Regions from separate parts of the Actinomadura sp. SCN-SB genome, predicted to be linked through region 1. Evidence: riboswitches for the same ligand, from Rfam matches in the RefSeq annotation. Region 1 holds a riboswitch; the other holds the start of a gene.
The links. A riboswitch is a leader RNA that binds a small molecule or an ion and turns the genes downstream of it on or off. The one in region 1 is predicted to bind cobalamin.
Positions count from the first base shown of each region.

Region 2: it holds a riboswitch for cobalamin, as region 1 does, so the genes downstream of both, ACGWYJ_RS24605 (CbtB domain-containing protein) here and cobN (cobaltochelatase subunit CobN) in region 1, are expected to answer to the same signal.

Region 1 is NZ_JBIMPP010000003.1:184,441-194,372, reverse strand. It holds gene ACGWYJ_RS03410 (xanthine dehydrogenase family protein molybdopterin-binding subunit) at 1-1,381, shown strand, start outside; gene ACGWYJ_RS03405 (hypothetical protein) at 1,378-2,496, shown strand; gene ACGWYJ_RS03400 (SAM-dependent methyltransferase) at 2,602-3,408, shown strand; gene cobN (cobaltochelatase subunit CobN) at 3,422-7,075, opposite strand; cobalamin riboswitch at 7,137-7,262, opposite strand; gene ACGWYJ_RS03390 (general stress protein) at 7,315-7,794, shown strand; gene ACGWYJ_RS03385 (class I SAM-dependent methyltransferase) at 7,810-8,631, opposite strand; gene ACGWYJ_RS03380 (LysE family translocator) at 8,639-9,283, opposite strand; gene ACGWYJ_RS03375 (amidase) at 9,357-9,932, opposite strand, start outside.
Region 2 is NZ_JBIMPP010000041.1:46,928-56,859, forward strand. It holds gene ACGWYJ_RS24590 (hypothetical protein) at 1-63, shown strand, start outside; gene ACGWYJ_RS24595 (LuxR C-terminal-related transcriptional regulator) at 103-2,793, shown strand; gene ACGWYJ_RS24600 (LuxR C-terminal-related transcriptional regulator) at 2,783-5,431, opposite strand; cobalamin riboswitch at 6,061-6,252, shown strand; gene ACGWYJ_RS24605 (CbtB domain-containing protein) at 6,283-6,504, shown strand; gene ACGWYJ_RS24610 (CbtA family protein) at 6,504-7,298, shown strand; gene ACGWYJ_RS24615 ((2Fe-2S)-binding protein) at 7,201-7,887, opposite strand; gene serA (phosphoglycerate dehydrogenase) at 8,583-9,932, opposite strand, start outside.

The DNA.
Region 1 (9,932 bases):
GCGGATGACGCTGGGCGCGACGCGGGACGGGCGGCTGACCGCCATGCGGCACCACAAGCTGTCGGTCGGGTCGCCGTTCGACGACTGGGCGGAGCCCGCGACGGGCGTGTCGTCGCAGATGTACGCGTGCGAGAACTACCAGGGCCTCCACAGGCTGATCCGCGGCAACACCATGACCCCGACCTTCACCCGGGGACCGGGCGAGACGCTGGGCGTGTTCACCCTGGAGACGGCCATGGACGAACTCGCCTACGAACTCGGGATGGATCCGGTCGAGCTGCGGCTCCTCAACCACACCGGCGTCGACCAGCGGGGCAACCCGTGGTCCAGCGACGGCCTGGCGGACTGCATCCGGCGGGGCGCGGACCTGATCGGCTGGGGCACCCGTGACCCGCGGCCGCGCGTCCGCCGCGACGGCCACTGGCTGCTCGGCACCGGCATGGCCGCGGCCGGGTATCCGGTGGCGTTCTTCATGCCCACCCAGCACGCCCGCGCCCGCCTCTACGCGGACGGCAGCGCCACCGTGGCGACCGGCACCCCGGAGTTCGGCACCGGCGTCATGACGATCATGGCGCAGATCTGCGCGGACGTCCTCGGCCTGTCGGTGCGTTCGGTACGGCCCGAGATCGGCGACACCGACCTGCCCAACACCTCCGCCCCGGTCGGCTCGTCCGGCGCGTTCATGATCAGCTCGGCCGTCCACGCCGCCGTCACCAACCTGCGCGACAAGCTGGTGCGCATGGCGGTCGCCGACGAGGAGTCCCCGCTGCACGGCGTCGACCCCGCGTCGGTACGGATCGCCGACGGCGGCATGACGCTCCCCGAGCAGCCGGGCATCTCGGAGACCTACAGCGAGCTGATGCAGCGGCACCGCCTGGCCGACGTCGAGGCGCTGGGAAGCTGGACGCCGCCGTCCCCGGAGACCCCGCACGGCCTGCTCACCTTCGGCGCCCAGTTCGCGGAGGTCGCCGTCGACCCCGACCTGGGGCTGACCCGGGTGCGCCGGATGGCCGGCGTCTTCGCGCCCGGTCACGTCCTCAACCCGAAGCTGGCCCGCAGCCAGCTCATGGGCGGCATGCTGTGGGGCCTCGGCCAGGCGCTCATGGAAGGCAACCACATGGACCCGCGCCAGGGCCGCTGGGCCGCGAGCAACCTGGCCGAGTACCTCGTCCCGGTCAACGCCGACGCGCCCGAGGTGACCGTCGACTTCGTCGAGGTCGACGACGAGCTGGTCGGCCCCCTGGGCGCCAAGGGGGTCGGCGAGATCGGCCAGGTGGGCGCGGCCGCCGCGATCGCCAACGCCGTCTACCACGCGACCGGTCACCGGGTGCGGCAACTGCCCATCACCCCGGAGAGCATCATGGACCCGCCCGGCGCATGACCGGCGCCCCGTCCCGGCCCGGCGCCACGCGGCCGGACGGCCTGAGGGCCCCGCTTCCGGACCGCCCGGCACTGGTCCGCCCCGGGGCACCCGCCGAACCGGGGGAACGGCGCCGCGCCCGGCACGACCGGTTCGCCGAGCAGCCGGGCCTGGGCGTCGCCGGGCTCCTGCTGGTCGTCCCCTCGGCCGTCCTGCTCGCCGCCGCCGTCGGCGGCCCGGAGGGGTCGCTGCTGGTGCTCGCCCCGCTGATCACCTTCTCCCTGCCCATCGTGGCGATGGTCGCGTTCTGGTGGGAAGACTGGCCCGGGTCCCGCCTGCGCAAACCCTGGGCCGGGATCGTCGACACCGTCCTCATCGCCATCGCGGCGGTCCTGCTCACCATCGCCGGTCAGGCGATCATCGGCCACGCCAACCCACGCGCCGTCTTCGACCCGGCCCCGGGCCCGGACCACGCGCCGACCTTCCCCGGCACCCTGCCGCTCGCGGCCCCCGCCTTCGTCGCGATGCTCCAGCTCACCCTCGTCTGCGAAGGATGGCCGCTCCGGCGCCTACCCAGGATCGCGGGCGGCGCCACCGCCCTGGCGGTCTCCTGGGCCGTGGCGGTGATCCTCTACCTCACCCTCGGCACGCCCGCCTTCGGCGCGTACCTGGTCCTGGTGGGGCTCTGGCAGGTATGGATCTTCGTGGTGTGGCGAGGATGGCCGTTCGCCCGGATCACCCGCCGCTGGATCCGCATCCCAACGGCCAACCTCGTCGTCCTCTCCGGCGCCTGGCCGACCTACCTGGCGGCCCGCTCCGTCGCCGACCCTCCGCTCATCCAGGCGTGGGCGGGCATGGCGATCGCGGCCGGCCTGATCGTCGGCATGCTGTTCCAAGGCTGGGCACAGCGGTTCCTGTCGCCCCCATGGGAACGCGCCGTGACCTTGGCCGCCACCATCGCCCTCGCCGCCGCCCTCTACGCCATCACCGCCGCCATAGCCGGCGCCATCGACTTCAAGCGCGTGCAACCCGAGGAATGGATCGGCCACGTCGGCCTCAACGCCCTGGGCCTCGCCGTGATCTCCCACGTCGCCATAGGCCACCGCTGGCCCTTCCACGCGCCCATTCATTCGTAGCGGCGCACCACGTGCCCCGCCGAAGCGCAATTGTCCCCATTCGGCCCACCGGAACCGCCCGGGAAATGCGATGCTCTGGGAATCGCCTATGGACGGAGGAGAACGTTGGTGGACGGTTCCGGAGATCAGCCGAAGATCGACACGACGGTGCCGCATGTGGCGCGGATCTGGAATTACTGGCTGGGCGGCAAGGACAACTACGAGGTAGACCAGCAGGTCGGCGACGAGATCACGCGGATGCTGCCGACAGTGCCCGTGCTCGCGCGGGCGTCGCGGCAGTTCCTCAATCGGGCGGTCTCCCACCTGGCCGGGGAGGCCGGGGTCCGGCAGTTCCTCGACGTCGGCACGGGCCTGCCCACCGTCGACAACACCCATGAGGTCGCGCAGCGCCTCGCGCCCGACGCCAGGATCGTGTACGTCGACAATGACCCGCTGGTCCTCGTGCACGCCCAGGCGATGCTCACCAGCACCGAGGAGGGGGCGTGCGACTACATCGACGCCGACCTGCGGAATCCTGAGTACATACTGGAGAACGCGGCGCGCACCCTGGATTTCGACCGGCCGGTCGCGTTGATGCTGATGGGCATTTTGGAGTTCATCACCGACGACGAGGAGGCGTACCGGATCGTGGACCACCTGGTCGGCGCGCTGGCCCCTGGAAGCTACCTGGTGATGTACGACGGGACGAACGTCATTCACGGGGAGGCGTCGGACCGGATCGTGGAGGTGTGGAACGAGTCCGGGAACGCGCCGCTCGTCCTGCGCTCTCCCGAGCAGATCGCCCGGTTCTTCAAGGGGCTGGACTTCCTGGAGCCGGGCCTGGTCCCGGTCAGCCAGTGGCGCCCGGACCCGAATCCCTTCGGCGAGCCCGAGGCGGTCGACGCCTACGGCGCGGTCGGCCGCAAGCCGTAGGACGACGCCCCGCCTACGCGCCGTCCTCCAGGTCTCCCTCCAGTTCCAGATAGGTCGCCTGGAGGCGGCGCAGGACGTCCGGGTCGGGCTCGGCCCACAGTTCCCGGTCCGCCGCCTCAAGGAGGCGTTCGGTGATGCCGCGCAGCGCCCACGGGTTCGACTGCTCCATGAACGAGCGGGTCTCCTCGTCGAACACGTACTCCTCGGCGAGCCTCTGGTACATCCAGTCGTCCACCACACCGGCGGTCGCGTCATAGCCGAACAGGTAGTCCACCGTCGCGGCCAGCTCGAACGCGCCCTTGTAGCCGTGCCTGCGCATGGCGGCGATCCAGCGGGGGTTGACCACGCGCGCGCGGAAGACGCGGTGGGTCTCCTCGGCGAGGGTGCGGGTCTTCACCTGGTCCGGTAGCGCGGAGTCGCCGATGTAGGCGGCGGGGCTCGTCCCGGTGAGGGAACGGACCATGGCGACCATGCCGCCGTGGTACTGGAAGTAGTCGTCGGAGTCGACGATGTCGTGCTCGCGGGTGTCCTGGTTCTTGGCGGCGACCGCGATACGGCGGAACGCGTTCTCCATGTCGGCGCGCGCCTCACGCCCGTCCAGGCCGCGTCCGTAGGCGTAGCCGCCCCACACCGCGTACACCTCGGCCAGGTCACGGTCGTCACGCCAATTGCGGGCGTCGATCAGCGGCAGCAGGCCCGCCCCGTACGCGCCGGGCTTGGACCCGAAGATCCGGGACGTGGCGCGCCGCCAGTCGCCGTGCGCGGCGTGGTCCTGGAGGGCGTGCCGCCGCAGATGGTTGGCGTCGGCCGGCTCGTCCAGCCCGGCGACCGCGCTGATCGCGTCGTCGAGGAGCGCGATGACGTGTGGGAACGCGTCCCGGAAGAAGCCGGAGACGCGGAGCGTGACGTCGATGCGCGGCCGTCCCAGCTCCGCCGCCGGGACGATCTCGAAGCCGGTGACGCGGCGGGACGCGTCGTCCCAGACGGGACGGCACCCGATCAGCGCGAGCACTTCGGCGATGTCGTCGCCCTGGGTGCGCATCGCGGACGTCCCCCACACGGTGAGGCCCACACTGGACGGGTACTCGCCGGTGTCGGCCAGATGCCGCGCGATCAGCGAGTCGGCCAGCGCGACGCCCACCTCCCAGGCGTTGCGGGACGGGATCGCCTTCGGATCGACCGAGTAGAAGTTGCGGCCGGTGGGGAGCACGTTGACCAGGCCGCGGGTGGGTGAGCCCGACGGCCCGGACGGTATGTGCCCGCCGTCCAGGGCGTGCAGGACGGCGGTGATCTCACCCGCCGTGGCGTTCAGCCGCGGCACCAGCTCCGACGCCCCGAACTCCAGCAGGCGCACCACATCGGGCACCTCGCGGCCCAGCACCGTGTCGCAGACGGCCTTGGCGGCGCCGAGGTCCCATCCCGCCTCCTCCATGCCCTGGACGAGCGTCCGCGCGGTGCGTTCCAGCAGGTCGATCACGTCGGACGCGGTGCGGGACGGGCCGTCGCCCAGCCCCGGTACGGGATGCTCCAGCGGGCGGCCGGGGTCGTCCAGAAGGCGCCGCTCGTCCAGGCCGTGCTCGGCGGCGAGGGCGGCGCGCAGGCCGGGCATCGCCCCCGCGACCCCGCCCCACACCTGCGACGCGCGCAGCACCGCCAGGACGAGGTTGACGCGCGCCTCCCCCTCCGGGTGCCGTCCGAGGACGTGCAGGCCGTCGCGGATCTGCACGTCCTTGATCTCGCACAGGTACCCGTCGATGTGCAGGACGAAGTCATCGAACTCGGCCTCGCCGGGCATCTCGTCCTGGCGCAGGTCGTGGTGCAGTTGCGCGGCCTGCACCAGCGTCCAGATCTGCGCCCGGACGGCGGGCAGCTTGTCCGGGTCGAGATCGGCGACGGTCGCGTACTCGTCCAGGAGCTGCTCCAGTCTCGCCAGGTCGCCGTACGACTCGGCGCGGGCCATCGGCGGCACCAGATGATCGACGACGGTGGCGTGGCCGCGCCGCTTGGCCTGCGTCCCCTCGCCCGGGTCGTTCACGATGAACGGGTAGATCAACGGCAGGTCGCCCAGCGCCGCGTCCGGGGCGCACCCGTCCGACAGGCCGAGCCCCTTGCCGGGCAGCCACTCCAGCGTGCCGTGCTTGCCCAGGTGGACGACCGCGTCCGCGCCGAACCCGCGGTCGAGCCAGCGGTACGCGGCCAGGTAGTGGTGCGAGGGCGGCAGGGCGGGATCATGGTAGATCGCGACCGGGTTCTCCCCGAAGCCGCGGGGCGGCTGGATCATCAGGATCACGTTGCCGAAGCGGAGGGAGGCGAGCACGATCTCGTCCCCGTCGACGTAGAGGTCGCCCGGCGGCTCGCCCCACTGCTCCCGGACGCCCGCGCGCAGCGACCCCGGCAGGGCCTCGAACCATTCCCGGTAGTCGTCGAGCCGGACGCGGACGGGCGCCTGGCGCAGCTGTTCCTCGGTGAGCCATTCCACGTCGTGCCCCCCGGCGGCGATCAGCCGGTGGATCAGCGGGTCGCCGTCGTCGGGATCCGCCCACAGGGCGTGGTCGTCGCCCAGGTCGTACCCGGCCTCGGCCATGCGCCTCAGCAGCCGGACCGCCGACACGGGCGTGTCGAGCCCCACGGCGTTCCCGACACGCGCATGCTTGGTCGGATACGACGACAGGACGAGCGCCACCCGTTTCTCCGCGTTCGGCTTACGCCTCAGCGCGGCGTGCCGCACGGCGATTCCGGCGACCCGGTCCGCGCGTTCCTCGTCGGCGACGTAGACGGGGATCCCGTCCGGTCCGTGTTCCTTGAACGAGAACGGCACGGAGATCAGGCGGCCGTCGAATTCGGGGATCGCGACCTGCATGGCGGCGTCCATGGGGGTCAGCGCGCCGTCCGAGTCCCGCCACGCCGCCCGGCCGGAGGTCAGGCACAGCCCTTGGACGACCGGGACGTCGAGGGCGGCCAAGGCGCCGGCGTCCCAGGCGTCCTCGTCCCCGCCCGCCGCCGCGTCCGCGGCCACCGCGCCACCGGCCGCGAGCACGGTCACGACGAGCGCGTCCGCCCGTCCCAGAAGGTCGAGCAGTCCTTGGTCGGCGCCGCGAAGGGAGCCGCAGAAAACGGGCAGCGCGTTGGCCCCGTGCGCCTCGATGCGTTCGCACAGGACGTCCACGAAGGCCGTATTGCCCGACAGTTCATGGGCCCGGTAGAAGACGACCCCGACCGTCGGCCCGTCCTTCCGCGGGCGGTCGCCGTGGATTCCGTACGAGGGCATGGGCACCGGCGGGGCGAATCCCTCACCGGTCAGCAGCACGGTGTCGCTCAGGAAACGCGACAACTGCCGCAGATTCTCGACGCCGCCCTCGCGCAGGTAATCGAGCGTCTCCGCCGCCACACCCGCCGGGACGGTCGACAGGGCCATCAGCTCCGCGTCCGGATCGGCCTCCCCGCCCAGCAGGACGAGCGGGAGCCCGGTGCCCCTCAGCCGTTCCACGCCCTCGGGCCAGGTCTTGCGTCCCCCCAGCAGCCGCACGATCGCGACGTCCACGCCTTCGGTGAGCGGTCCCAGCTCATCGAGGTCGAGCCGGACGGGGTTGGCGGTCACATATCCGGAGTCCGCCGCGCGCGCGGCGAGCAGCTCGGTATCGGCCGTGGACAGCAGCAGGACACGCATCGGCAAGCCTCCCCCGGGGTCTCCACGCCCCGGCTCGGGTGACGAGGGCAACGACGACGCGGAGTCTCCTGGCTCCCGGATCGGCGCCCTGCCCCCGGCCTTCCAGCGTCACCGCCGTGGCCCTAGTCGAGGGAGGACTCCCCGGTCACAGTTGCGGGACAGCTCCGGACTCGCACCGGATTCCTCACCCGCCATCGCCCCGCCATCGTAGCCCCGCCGTCTGCGGGTAGGGCACGGGCATGTCCATGCCATCCATCCCGCCCGCGACCGAACGCCCGGTCGTCGGCTCCTACGACGACTACGCGTCCGCGCAACGGGCGGTCGACTTCCTGTCGGACGAGGGGTTCCCGGTCGAACGGACCGCGATCATCGGTTCGGACCTCAAGATGGTCGAGACCGTCCTGGGCCGCCTCACCACGCCCCGTGCCGCCATGGCCGGAGCGGGCAGCGGCGCCTGGTTCGGCCTCCTGGTCGGGCTTCTGCTCACCCTCTTCACCATCGAGCGCGGCGCCGCCGTCCCGCTGTTCCTCGGCGCGATCGTCATCGGCGCGGTGTTCGGGGCCGTGTTCGGCTTCATCGCCCACGCCCTGACCCGGGGCCGCCGGGACTTCACGTCCCGCAGCCAGATCGTCGCCTCCACCTACGACGTGGTGGCCGACGCCGAGGTGGCCGAGGACGCCAGGAACCGTCTCATCCGGCTGAACTGGCGGGAAGGCTGAACCCGGGCGCGGTGCTCATCCCGGGACGCGGGCCACGGCGATCAGGTGGCCGCTGAGCCCGCGCAGGCTCGGCTCGGTCTCGGTGGCCCTGGCCGCCCGAAGGATGATCTCCCGGGACTCTGGGTCGTCCCACCGGTCGGCGAGCTGGGGCAGCCAGCCCGCCAGCCCTTCGATCCCCACGATCTCCACCACGTCCAGGCCCGCGTCCAGGCACTCGCCGCGCAGCTCGCCGGGATGGTGGAAGTAGGCGGTGGTGAACCAGCCGGGCCGGTCGCGCTCGTTGCGGTGCCGGCCCGTGGCCAGGTCGTCCTCCACGATCCGCCGGAACTCCGGGTCGAACAGGAAACCGCGGGCCAGCCCGTCGAACAGCGACGCGAAACGTGAGATCGCGGCGGCGAAGACGGGCCCGCCGGGACGGACGGCGCGTCCCGCCTCGCGCAGGGCGGCCACGCGGTCGTCCCGTCCGGTGAGGTGGTAGAGCGGGCCGAGCAGCAGGGCGCCGTCGAACGCCGAGTCGGGAACGGGCAGGCTCCGGGCGTCCCCCAGGGACGCGGTGAGGCCCGGGGTCGCCTCCGCCAGCCGCCGGGCCGCCTCCACATGCTCGGGGACGACGTCGAACAACCGGACCCGGTGCCCGTCGGCCGCGAGCCAGGCCGCGTGCACACCGGTGCCGCCGCCGATGTCGAGAAGGTCGAGGGCCCGGCCGTCGCCCGCCAGATGGCGGCGCACGATCTCCTGGGTGCGCAGCAGCTCCAGCCGCCCGAAGCCGGAGGTGATCCGCGCTCCCTCGTCGGCCGACCGGTAGTGCCGGATGATCTCGGGCGGGGTCTCGGGCATGCCGTGCTCAGTCCTTCCGTCCGGTGGCCGCCACGGTCACCGCCAGGCCGATCATCATGAGCCCGCCGGTGCCGCCGACCACGGACAGACGGCGCGGGGACCGTGCGAACCACTGACGCGCGGTGGCGGCGGCCAGGCCCCACACGCTGTCGCACAGCAGCGCGATCAGGCAGAAGATCAGGCCGAACGTCATCATCTGCAGCGGCACGTGGCCGCGCGACGGGTCGGCGAACTGCGGCAGCACCGCCGCGAAGAACACCAGCGTCTTGGGGTTGGTCACACCGACCACGAACCCCTGCCACAGCTCGCGTCTCCCGGTCGCGCGGGACGCGGCGCCCAGCTCGTCCAGCGCGCCCTCCAGGGAACGGCGGTGCCGGAACGCCTGGACGCCCAGGTAGCACAGGTACGCGGCACCGGCCAGCTTGAGGACCGTGAACAGCAGCGCGGAACGCTCGATGACCGACCCGACCCCGAGCCCCACCGCCACGACCGCCACCAGCGCGCCGAGCGCGTTGCCGGCGACGCTGGTCAGCGCCGTCCGGCGGCCGTGCGCCAGGGCCCGGCCGACCACGAAGAGGACGCTCGGGCCGGGGATCACGATGATCACCAGGGCGATCGCCGAGAAGCCCAGCACCTGCTCGATCGAGACCATCCCCGCACTGTAGGCGCGACGGGACGCGGCTCGCATCGCATTATCCGGGCCATGACCAGGCCCGACCCCGTTGTCATGCCTCCGGCGAGGCGGCGCCCCCATCGACGAAGGACGCGGCGAGGTCGAGCAGCGTGCGGTCGGTGCCGCGGGGGCCGACCGCGCACAGGCCGATCGGGAGCGCGTCCACCGGCGCCATGGGCATCACCACGGCGGGCAGCCCGGCGATCGAGGACAGGCTGGTCAGGCGTAGCGTCGTGAAGCGGTACTTCTCCATCGCGGCGCGTTCCAGGCCCACGAGCGGCGCCGGGGCGGTCGCGGCCGGCAGGAGGAGCACCGTGCCCGGCTCAAGCGCCGCGTACAGCACGCCGCGCGCCTCGTCCAGAAGGGCCTCGGAGGTCTCGCGGTCGCGCGGGTCCAGGTCGCGGCCGAGCGCGAACCGCGCCATCACGCCCTCGCCCAGCGAACCGGGATGCGCCTCGATCCACGCGCCGTGCGCCTTCCACGCCTGCGCGGCCTGGACGGCACGGAACGCCGGGAACCACGTCTCCAGGCGTCCGCCGAGCAGCGACTCCACACGCCGTATTTGGGGGCCGTCCGTTCCGGCGCGGCGCTCGGCCAGCGTGCGGGCGGCCTCCTCGAAGGACGCCCG
Region 2 (9,932 bases), on a different contig from region 1:
CTGACCGGCCCCGACCGCGCCGTGGTCCATCGGGTATCGGGTTATGTAGGCGCCCCCGTCTGAGAGGGTGTGGAGCGGCCCGTCGCTCCATAGACTCGGCGCGTGGCCGCATGGCGTCCCGCCCACCCCCCGTCCGCCGAGGGTTCCTGGCCGTTCGTCGGCCGGACCACGGAGCTCGCGGCGGTACGCTCGGCGCTGCTGGACGCGCGGGCGTCCGGCGTGATCGTGGTGGGGGACGCGGGGGTCGGCAAGACCTGGCTGGCGGGCAAGGTGGCCGCCCATCTGGACCCGCGCCGCAACCTGGTGGTGCGGGCCAAGGCGACGGAGGCGGCGGCGCGGATCCCGTACGGGGCGCTCGCGCACCTGCTGCCCGCGGATCCGGCGCCCGGGGAGGGGCCGCGGCTGGATCCGGAGGCGGTGGCGGGCCCGGGACGCCGGCTCGTGCTGGCGGTGGACGACGTGCACAACCTCGATCCGGCGTCCACGGCGCTGATCGTGGACGTGCTCGGCCACGGCGGCGCCCGGCTGCTGGCGGCGGCCCGTACCGGGGCGCAGATCCCCGCGCCGCTGGACGAGCTGTACCGCGACGGCGCGCTGCACCGGCTGGAGCTGGGACCGCTGTCGCACGCGCAGACCGCCCTGCTGCTGGAGACGGTGGTCGGCGGCCAGGTGGACGACGCGGGCGCCCGCCGGATGTGGCGGATCGCCGGGGGCAACCCGCTGTTCCTGCGCGAGCTGGTGCTGGCCGGGATGCTGACCGAGAGCGGCGGGGTGTGGCGGTGCGCCGCCGGTCCGACCCTCACCCCGAGGCTGCGCGAGCTGATCGAGGCCCGCATCGGCGCGATCGACGACGAGGAGCGCCGCGCGCTGGAGTACCTGGCCCTGGGCGAGCCGCTGGACGAGGCGCTGCTGCGGCGGCTCGCGGGCGCGGACGCGGTCGGCCGCGTGACCGCTCGCCAGCTCGTCACGGCCATCCCGGACGAGGCGGGCGGGCGGCTGCTCCGGCTCTCCCACGCCCTGTACGCGGAGGCGGTCCGTGCCGGGATGGGCCCGCTGGCGGCGCGTGCCCGGCTGCGCCGCCTGGCGGAGGCGGTGGAGGACACCGGCACGCACCGGCGCGAGGACGTGCTGCGGCTGGCGACCTGGCGGCTGGACTCCGGCGGCGACGCCGATCCCCGCCTGCTGCTGCGCGCGGCCCGGATCGCCTGGTCGGGGTTCGACCTGGAGCTGGCGGCGCGGCTCGCGTCGGCGGCGCTGAACGGCTACCTGGCGCGGCCCGCGAGGCGTCCCGGCGGCGCGGGCATGGCCGCGGCGCTGCTGGCGACCGTGCTGCACTTCGCGGACCGCGACGAGGAGGCGGAGGTCGCGCTGAGCGAGGTCGCGGGGCGGCTCCGCGGCGACCGGGAACGCGCGCTGCACGCCGGTGCCCGCGCGCTGGTGCTGGCCCTGGGGCTGGCCGACGACCGCGCCGGGCAGAGGGTGCTGGACGAGGCGGCCACGACCGTCACCAAGCCGGAGTCGCGGCGGCACCTGCTGTCCCTGTCCGCCTGGATCCACGTCACGGCGGGCAGGCTCACCGAGGCCGCCGGAGCGGTGGAGCGGTCCCGTGCCCTCGTCCCGGCGGGCCCGCCGGTCGTCGCCGCGACCGAGGCCGCCGACGCGCTCCTGCACGCCTACGGCGGCCGCTCGTACCGCGCGATAGCGGTGGCCGAAGCGGCGATGGACGACATCGCGAAGTGGCGGGACGAGGTCCCCATAGCGATGGCCTACTTCACGCAGGCGCGTACCGTGGCGCACCTGTTCGCCGGGGAGACCGCGAAGGGCCTGGACGGCGCCGCGCGCGGGCTGGGGCTGGTCCGCGAGTTCGGCGAGTGGGACCGGGTCGCCGCCTCGTTCAGCGGCTGGCGCGCCCAACTGCACCGGCTGCGCGGCGAGCTGGGCGAGGCGATGCGCTGGTCCCGGAACGGCACGGCCCGGCTCGGTGACCGCTCGGCCATGTACGCGGGGCTGTGCTACGGCGAGCTGGCGTGCGCCGCGGCGCAGCTCGGACGGGTGGACGAGGCCGAGTGGGCGCTGGACCGGGCGGCCGACCTGTCCCGGCCCGCCTGGCACGGGGTCGAGTTCTCCATCCTGCTGGCCCGTCCCTGGGTGCTGGCGGCGCGCGGCGACACGTCCACGGGCGTGGACGTCGCGCTGGTCGCGGCCGACGACGCCGAGGAGCACGGCCTGCTGGGGTACGCGATGTTCGCGCTGCACGACGCGGTGCGCCTGCGGGAGGCGGGGGACGCGTCGCTCTCCGTCGCGGCGGAACGGCTGGAGGCCGTGGCGCGGCGGATGGAGGGCGCGCTGGCCCCCTTGTGCGCACGGCATGCCCGTGCCGCCGTGAACGCCGACGCGGACGGCCTGATGCGGGTGGCGGAGGAGTTCGAGGGCCGTGGGCTGATCCTCTACGCGGCGGAGTCCGCCGCCCAGGCCGCCGGGGTCCACGAGGCCGCGGGGGACGGCAGGCGCGCGTCCGCGGCGACGGCCCGGGCCCGCGCGCTCGCCGCGCGCTGCGACGGCCCGCGGACCCCGGCGCTCGCGCACCTGTCCGTCCCGAGGCTCACCGACCGCCAGCGGCAGATCGCGCAGCTCGCCGCGCAGGACCTGACCGACCGGGAGATCGCGGACCGGCTGGAGATCTCCGTGCGCACGGTCGGCAACCACCTGGCCACCGTCTACGAGCGGCTGGGCGTCAGCGGGCGCGGCGAACTGGCCGAGCTGCTCGCGGGCGCCCCTCCGGCTAGCCGATGACGTCGCGCAGACCGTCGCGGTCGCGGACGCCGAGCCTGTCGTAGACGGCCTGGAGGTGGTTGGCGACGGTGCGCACCGACAACACCAGCCGGTCCGCGATCTCCCGGTTGCTCAGGCCGTCCGCGGCGAGCCGGGCGATCTCGGCCTGACGCGCGGTCAGTTCGGGCGCGTCCAGCCGGGTCAGCGCCGGAGTGCGGGCGTCCGGGCAGCGTGCCGCCAGCAGGCGGGCGTGGGTGGCGGCGGCGTTCGCCTCGCGGGTCCGGCCGGACGTCCCGTACACGCTGGACGCCTGCGCCGCCGCCTCCGCGGCGAACAGCGCCATGCCACGGTCGGCGAACGCCCGTGACACCTCGTCGAGGCCCTCCGCGTCGCGGTCGGCGGCAGCGGCGGCGTGGCGGGCGCAGATCCCGGCCAGCGCGCCGTCCATCTCCTCCGCCAGGCGTGCCAGCCCGGCACGGGCGGGCTCGGCGGCGCCCAGGCGCACCGCGTCGTGCAGAGCGACCATGACGTACGGGCGCATCGAGTGTTCGGCGTAGCGGCCGGCGGCCTCCAGCGCGATGCGCGCGGCGCCGTCGAGGTCGCCGGTCGAGGCCCTGATCCAGGCGCGGGCCACGTCCCCGGGGAAATGGAAGATCCGCCCGGTGGGGACGCGGCGCCGCTCGGCCTGGCCGAGCGCGGCGGACGCGGTGTCGGCGTCCCCGGCGGCGGCAGCGGCGTAGGCGAGCATCTCGTACCCGTGGCCGGACAGCGCGCTGATCGCCTTGGCCCCGTGCGCGGCGGCCTCGTGCGCCCAGCGCATCGCGAGCCGGACCTCCCCGCGCAGCATGCAGTGGTGCACGCGCAGGTAACGGGACGTCGCCGCAGGCATATGCGACAGGTGCTCCTCGGCGAACCGCTTCTCGCCATAGGCGATGTAGGTGTCGGCTGTGTCCAGGTCCCCCGCGAACAACGCGGAGGCCGCGCGGACGTCGTTGAACGTCGCGACGAGGGTGGGGAGGTCCTGGATCCAGCCGTCCTGCTCGTCCAGCGCCTTGGACGCGAGAGGCACGGCACGGTTGAACTCACCGGTCAGCATGGCCGCCAGCGAGTCCACCGCGTCCGCGAGCACCGACGCACGCGGCGTCGCCAAGCCCGGCGCGCGCACCATGGCGACCTTCTCCACCGCCTCGCCGAGCCGCCCCGCGTACACCTCCCCGATGGCCTGATGCGCCACGACCTCGCGGCGCAGCGCCGGATCGGTCGTCCGTTCCAACGTCCCGTCGAGCAGCCGCTCCGCCTGCTCGGCACGTCCCATGCCGAGCCCCAGCGTGAACGCCCGCACCGTGGCATGGCTCACCCGGGTCGGCTCGTCCATCGGCTCGTCCGCGATCCGCGCCAGATGCTCCTCGGCCTCACGCGGATGCCCCGCCAGAAGCAGGACGGACGCCAGCCAGGTCGTCGCCGCGACATCCACGCCCGCGCCCAGCGCGGCCCGCCCGCACCGCAGCGCAAGGTCCATGTCGTGCAGCGTCCACGCCTGCCGGCACGCCGCCAGCAACAGCTCTGGAGAGGCCGCCGTACCGCTGTCCAGATGCCAAGTGGCGACCCGCAGCAGATCGCCGTGGCGGCGCATCCCGGTCTTCTCCATCGCGGCGGCCAGATCCGCGAGGCGCCCTTTGACACGGTCCGCCCCCGCCCGGACCCGGGCCGCCTCCCCGTACAACGGGTGCGCGGGCCGGACCTGGATGCGGCGTCCCGTGGCGGCCGAGGCGATCAGGTTCCGCGCCTCCGCGCGCTCCACCGCCTCCTCCGAGGTCAGGTCCACCAGCTGCGCGGCGCCCAGCGGCTCACCGAGCGCCACGTACTCCAGAACCTCCCTCTCAGCGGGCCCGACCGTCCCCAGCCGCGCCTCGATCAGCTCCATCATCCGGGGACTGAGCGGCAGGTCCCCGTCCCACTGCCACACACCGCGGACCTGCGACAGCCGCCCCTCGGCCAGCCCCGCCAGGACCAGCTCACGCAGGAACAGCAGGTTGCCCTGAGTGCTGTGGTACAGCCGCCGCGCCGTCGCCTCGGCGAGCTGCCCGCCCAAGGCCGCCTCCACCACCGCCTGGCTCTCCGCCTTCGTCAACGGCACGAGGTCGACCCGGCGGGCCAGGTCGTCCTTCCACAACGCCGTCACCGGATCGGGCGCCGCCGCCCCGGTACGCACCGTCGCCAGCACCTGCGCCTCCCGGTGCAGCACCAGATGGTGCACCAGCGCGGCCGAGTTCGGGTCGAGCAGGTGCGCGTCGTCCACCGCCACCAACAGCCCGTCCCCGGAAACCGACCGCAACGCCTCACTGGCCCACCGCAACGGATTCACCACCGAACCCACCGCGCCCTCGACCGGCAGCACGTGCCCGAACGCCCCGAACGGTATCCCCGCGTCCGCAGCGGTCCCCCCGACCTGCAGAACCGTGAAGAGCCCCGGCTCCAACCGGTCCAGCGCCTCCCGAACCAGCCGCGTCTTCCCCACCCCGGCGGCCCCCGCCACCACGACACCCTGCGCGCCCCCCGTGCGCAGCAGCGAATCCACCTCGTCCAGCGTCGACGTACGCCCGGTAAAAGGCCAAGAGGTACGCACACCAGGATCGTACGACGCCAGATCGTCCCGCATAGCGGAACCACCCAGGAGCCACCCCCAGCCCACGGATGCCCGCAACCCCGGACAACGCCCAAGCGCCGCGATCACGCCCGAAGGCAGGTTCCGAGCCTGCGAGGAACCTGATCGCGAAGCGAGCCGCCAGGCGAGGAGCGCGGCTCGCACCCGCCAACAAACACAGCCCGTCACCCCAGCCCCGAACGACGCCCAAGCGCTGCGATCGCGCCCGAAGGCAGATTCGAGCGAAGCAAGAATCTGATCGCGAAGCGAGCCCCCAGGCGAGTCGAAGCGATGCCAGCGATCGCCGCAGGTGCGACAAGCGACGAGCCCCCAGGCGAGGAGCGCAGCTCGCACCTGCCAATAAACACAGAGAGGGGACACCGTTCGTATCTCCCCCCGCTGGAGATACGGACGGTGCCCCCTCCCGTTCCGGCGTCGGCGATTCGGCCGTCCGGCGCCGGTGCCGTTGGCCTGTCCGGTGGGCTGGCTGGCTACCGGAGAGGCTCCCTGGGTATAGAGGGTGGCCGATGGGGCCGGGATGGCACATGAGTAGCCCTTACTCAAGTTCCCTCGGAAAGGGACGCCAGTGATCTTCGCCTCGGTTCCGCCCGTGCTCGGGCTCTTGACGGGCGGCGTGGTCAAAGGGGACGCTCGGGGCGACAAGTTCACACCGAGGCGACGGTGCGCAGGAACTCTGGTGCGATTCCAGGACGGTCCCGCCACTGTGACCAGGGAGCCTCCCCCGCAAGCGACCACGGCCGGATGTTCCGGCGGGAAGGTCGGAGGGCGGCGTTGATCTGGGAGTCAGGAGACTGACCCGTCGTCCTCCCGTCACCGGGGCGAGTGCACCCCGTGAGGAGATCTTCATGGCCCAGCCCGTCGTTTCGCCGCAGGCGCGTTCCAGCGCGGCGCCGCAGAGCATCCCCGTTCGCGAGATTCTGCCGTGGGCGGTGTTCGCGCTGGTCGTAGGGGCGGCGTTGCTGTACTTCGTGGGCGCCGAGCAGGGCGCCACGTCGCTGTTCGGTGGCACTTGGGTGCACGAGTTCACGCACGACGGCCGTCATCTGCTCGGCTTCCCCTGCCACTGATGAGGGCGCTGCTGATCCGCGGCATGATCACTGGGCTGGTCGCCGCGGCCGTCGGCCTGCTCGTCGCCTGGATCTATGGTGAGCCGCAGGTCGCCCACGCGATCGCGTTCGAGGAGTCGCACGCCGGGGCCCACGAGCACGGCGAGGAGGTGGTGAGCCGGACGGTGCAGCGGACGGCCGGGCTGGTCACGGCCATGGCGGTGTACGGGGCGGCGATCGGCGGGCTGTTCTCGGTCGTGTTCGCGTTCGCCCAGGGGCGGCTCGCTTCGGTCTCGGGCCCGCTGGGCGCCCGCGCCACCGCCGCGCTGGTGGCTTCGCTGGGGTTCGTGGCGGTGGTGCTGGTCCCGGCTTTGAAGTACCCGCCCACTCCCCCGGCCGTGGGTGATCCCGGCACCATCGGCGGGCGTACGTCCCTCTACTTCGGCATGGTGGCGCTGGGCGTGCTCGGCACGGTCGCCGCGGTGATCGTGTACGGGCGGCTGCTGCCGCGCCTGGGCACCTGGAACGCGGCCACGGTCGCGGCGGTGGGGTTCGTGGTCGTGGTCGCGGGCGTGTTCCGCCTGACACCACGTCCGGACGCGATCCCCGAGGGGTTCCCGGGGACGGTTCTGTGGGACTTCCGCATCGCCTCACTGGGCACGCAGCTCGCCCTGTGGGCCACATTGGGGTTGCTCTTCGGGTACTTGACCGAGCGGGCTAGCGGCGGAGCAGGGCGCAGTCTCCGCACATCTCCCCGCCAGGCGGCACCCGGTAGTACAGGCAGCAGCTACGCCGGACGAACCCACCCTGGTTGAACGTCCCTGTCCCGGCGAGCGGTTCGCGGGTGAGCAGCTCGTCCACCAGGGCACGTACCGGCGCGGCCAGGCCGGGACGCAGCGAACCGGCGCGCAGCGTCCCGGCGAGGGCCGATGCGGCATTGCCCCAGAACAGGCCGTCGGCCAGCCGTACGAAGGCACGCATCGCGTCACGCAGTGGACGCAGGTGCCGTTCCACGACCTCGTGATGGATCAGCTCGGCCGCCTTCACGGGGTCGTGGACCGGCCGGCCCGTGGGCTCGGCCAGCCAGAGGGCGATCGGCGCCCCTGGGGCCCACCGCCAGTGCAGGCGGGACAGGTCCGGGACGATTCCGAGCGCCGCGGCCGTGACCGTGGGCGACCACAGCCGTGAGGCGAGGCCCTGGAAGAGGATCGAGGCCGCGACCCGGCGTTCGGTCGTTCCCAGCCGTTCGGCGTACAGGTCCGTCAGGCCGAGCAGCCGCGCGGTGTCACGTTCCGGCAGTGCCCGCCAGGTCGGGTCGACCGCTTCGGCCTCGTCGGTGACGATCTCGAAGAACGGCCCGAGGGCCGCGGCCTCGGCCAGCACCGCAGCGGTCTCAGCCCTCATTCCCCCATGATCGCATCCGGACCGGGGGCGACGTCAGCTCCGGCCGCCGTTGTCCCTGCGGTCCAGGGCCTTCTGCAGGGCGCGCGCGGCCTCCTCTTCGGCGTCGTCGGGACTGGCGGACGCAGCGTTCACGGTGGTGTTCATGAGAATGCTCCGTAGCTTGCTGAGAAGCGGCGAAATGATCGATGGGGCTTACGGCCAGCGCTCGGCTCCGCGACGGGGTTGGCCCGCCTAGCAGGCCCCGTCGCGGCGGCGAAGGATCACTACGAAGCGCCGCATGATGCTTCCAGGTTACCCGCCACCCAACTCCCTGTCTTGACCGCCGGTCACCAATCCCAAATACCGAGACCGATCGCGCACGAGAAGCGCAGCTCCTGCTGGCCAAAAACAAAACAAAGGGGCCCCCAAGGCCAATGACCCCAGAAGCCCCCTTTGGCCACGGACCGCCCAGCGTCAGGCCAATCCGTTGACCGACCACCTCAACCCGTCACCCCAGCCCCGAACGGTCGCCCAAGCGCTGCGATCGCGACCGAAGGCAGGTCCGAGCTTGCGAGGACCTGATCGCGAAGCGAGCCCCCTAGGGCGAGTCGAAGCGATGCAGCGATCGCCGCAAGCACGACAAGCGACGAGCCGCCAGGCGAGGAGCGCAGCTCGTGCTTGCCATAAGCACAGCGCAGCTCGTGCTTGCCATAAGCTCAGCCCAGGTCGACGCGGCGGCCGCCTTCGGCGCCGATCTCGGTGGTGATCACGTCGACGAGCTGGGTGGGGATGGCCGAGTCCACGGTGAGCGCGATCAGCGCCTTGCCGCCCTTGCTGGCGCGGCCGACCTGCATGCTGGCGATGTTCACGCCGGCGTCGCCGAGGAGCCGGCCGACCACTCCGACGATCCCGGGGCGGTCGGCGTAGGTGAAGAACGCCATGTGCTCGGTGGGGACGAGCTCCATGTCGTAGCCGTTGATCTCGATGATCCGCTCGATGTGCTTGGGGCCGGTCAGGGTGCCGGAGACCGACACGACGGTGCCGTCGGCCATGGTGCCGCGCACCTGGACGACGTTGCGCCAGTCGGGGCTGTCCTCGGTGGTGCTGAGGGTGACTTCGACGCCGCGGTCGCGGGCCAGCAGCGGGGCGTTGACGAAGGTCACCGAGTCTTCGGTCACGTCCACGAACACGCCCTTGAGCGCGGCGAGTTCGAGCACCTTGACGTCGTGTTCGGCGATCTCGCCGCGTACGACCACTTCGAGCCGGACGGGGACGCCGCCGGCGAGGGCGGTGAAGATGCGGCCCAGCTTCTCGGCGAGGGGCAGGCCGGGCTTGACGTCCTCGGCGACGGCGCCGCCTTGGACGTTCACCGCGTCCGGGACGAATTCGCCGGACAGCGCCAGCTTCACCGAGCGGGCGACCTGGGTGCCGGCCTTTTCCTGCGCCTCGTGGGTGCTGGCGCCGAGGTGCGGGGTGACCACGACGTTGTCGTGGTGGAACAGAGGGCTGTCGGTCATCGGCTCGGTGCTGAACACGTCGATGCCGGCGCCGGCCACCCTGCCGTCCTTGAGCGCCAGGTCCAGCGCCTCCTCGTCGACGATGCCGCCGCGGGCGGCGTTGACGATGCGCACGCTCGGCTTGACCTTGTGCAGTTCGCGATCGCCGATGAGGCCGAGCGTCTCGGGCGTCTTGGGCAGGTGGACGGTGATGAAGTCGCTCTCGGCCAGCAGCTCGTCCAGGGTGACGAGCCGGACGCCGAGCTGGGCGGCCCGGGCGGCCTGCACGTACGGGTCGTAGGCGATCACGTTCATGTCGAAGGCCGCGAGCCGCTGGGCGACGAGCACGCCGATGCGGCCGAGGCCGAGCACGCCGACGGTCTTGCCCTGGAGTTCCACGCCCGTGTACTTGGAGCGCTTCCATTCGCCGCGCTTGAGCGCCGCGTGGGCCTGGGGCACGTTGCGGGCGGTCGCCATCAGCAGCGCGATGGCGTGCTCGGCGGCGGTGACGATGTTGGACGTGGGGGCGTTGACCACCATGACACCGGCCTTGGTGGCGGCCTCGACGTC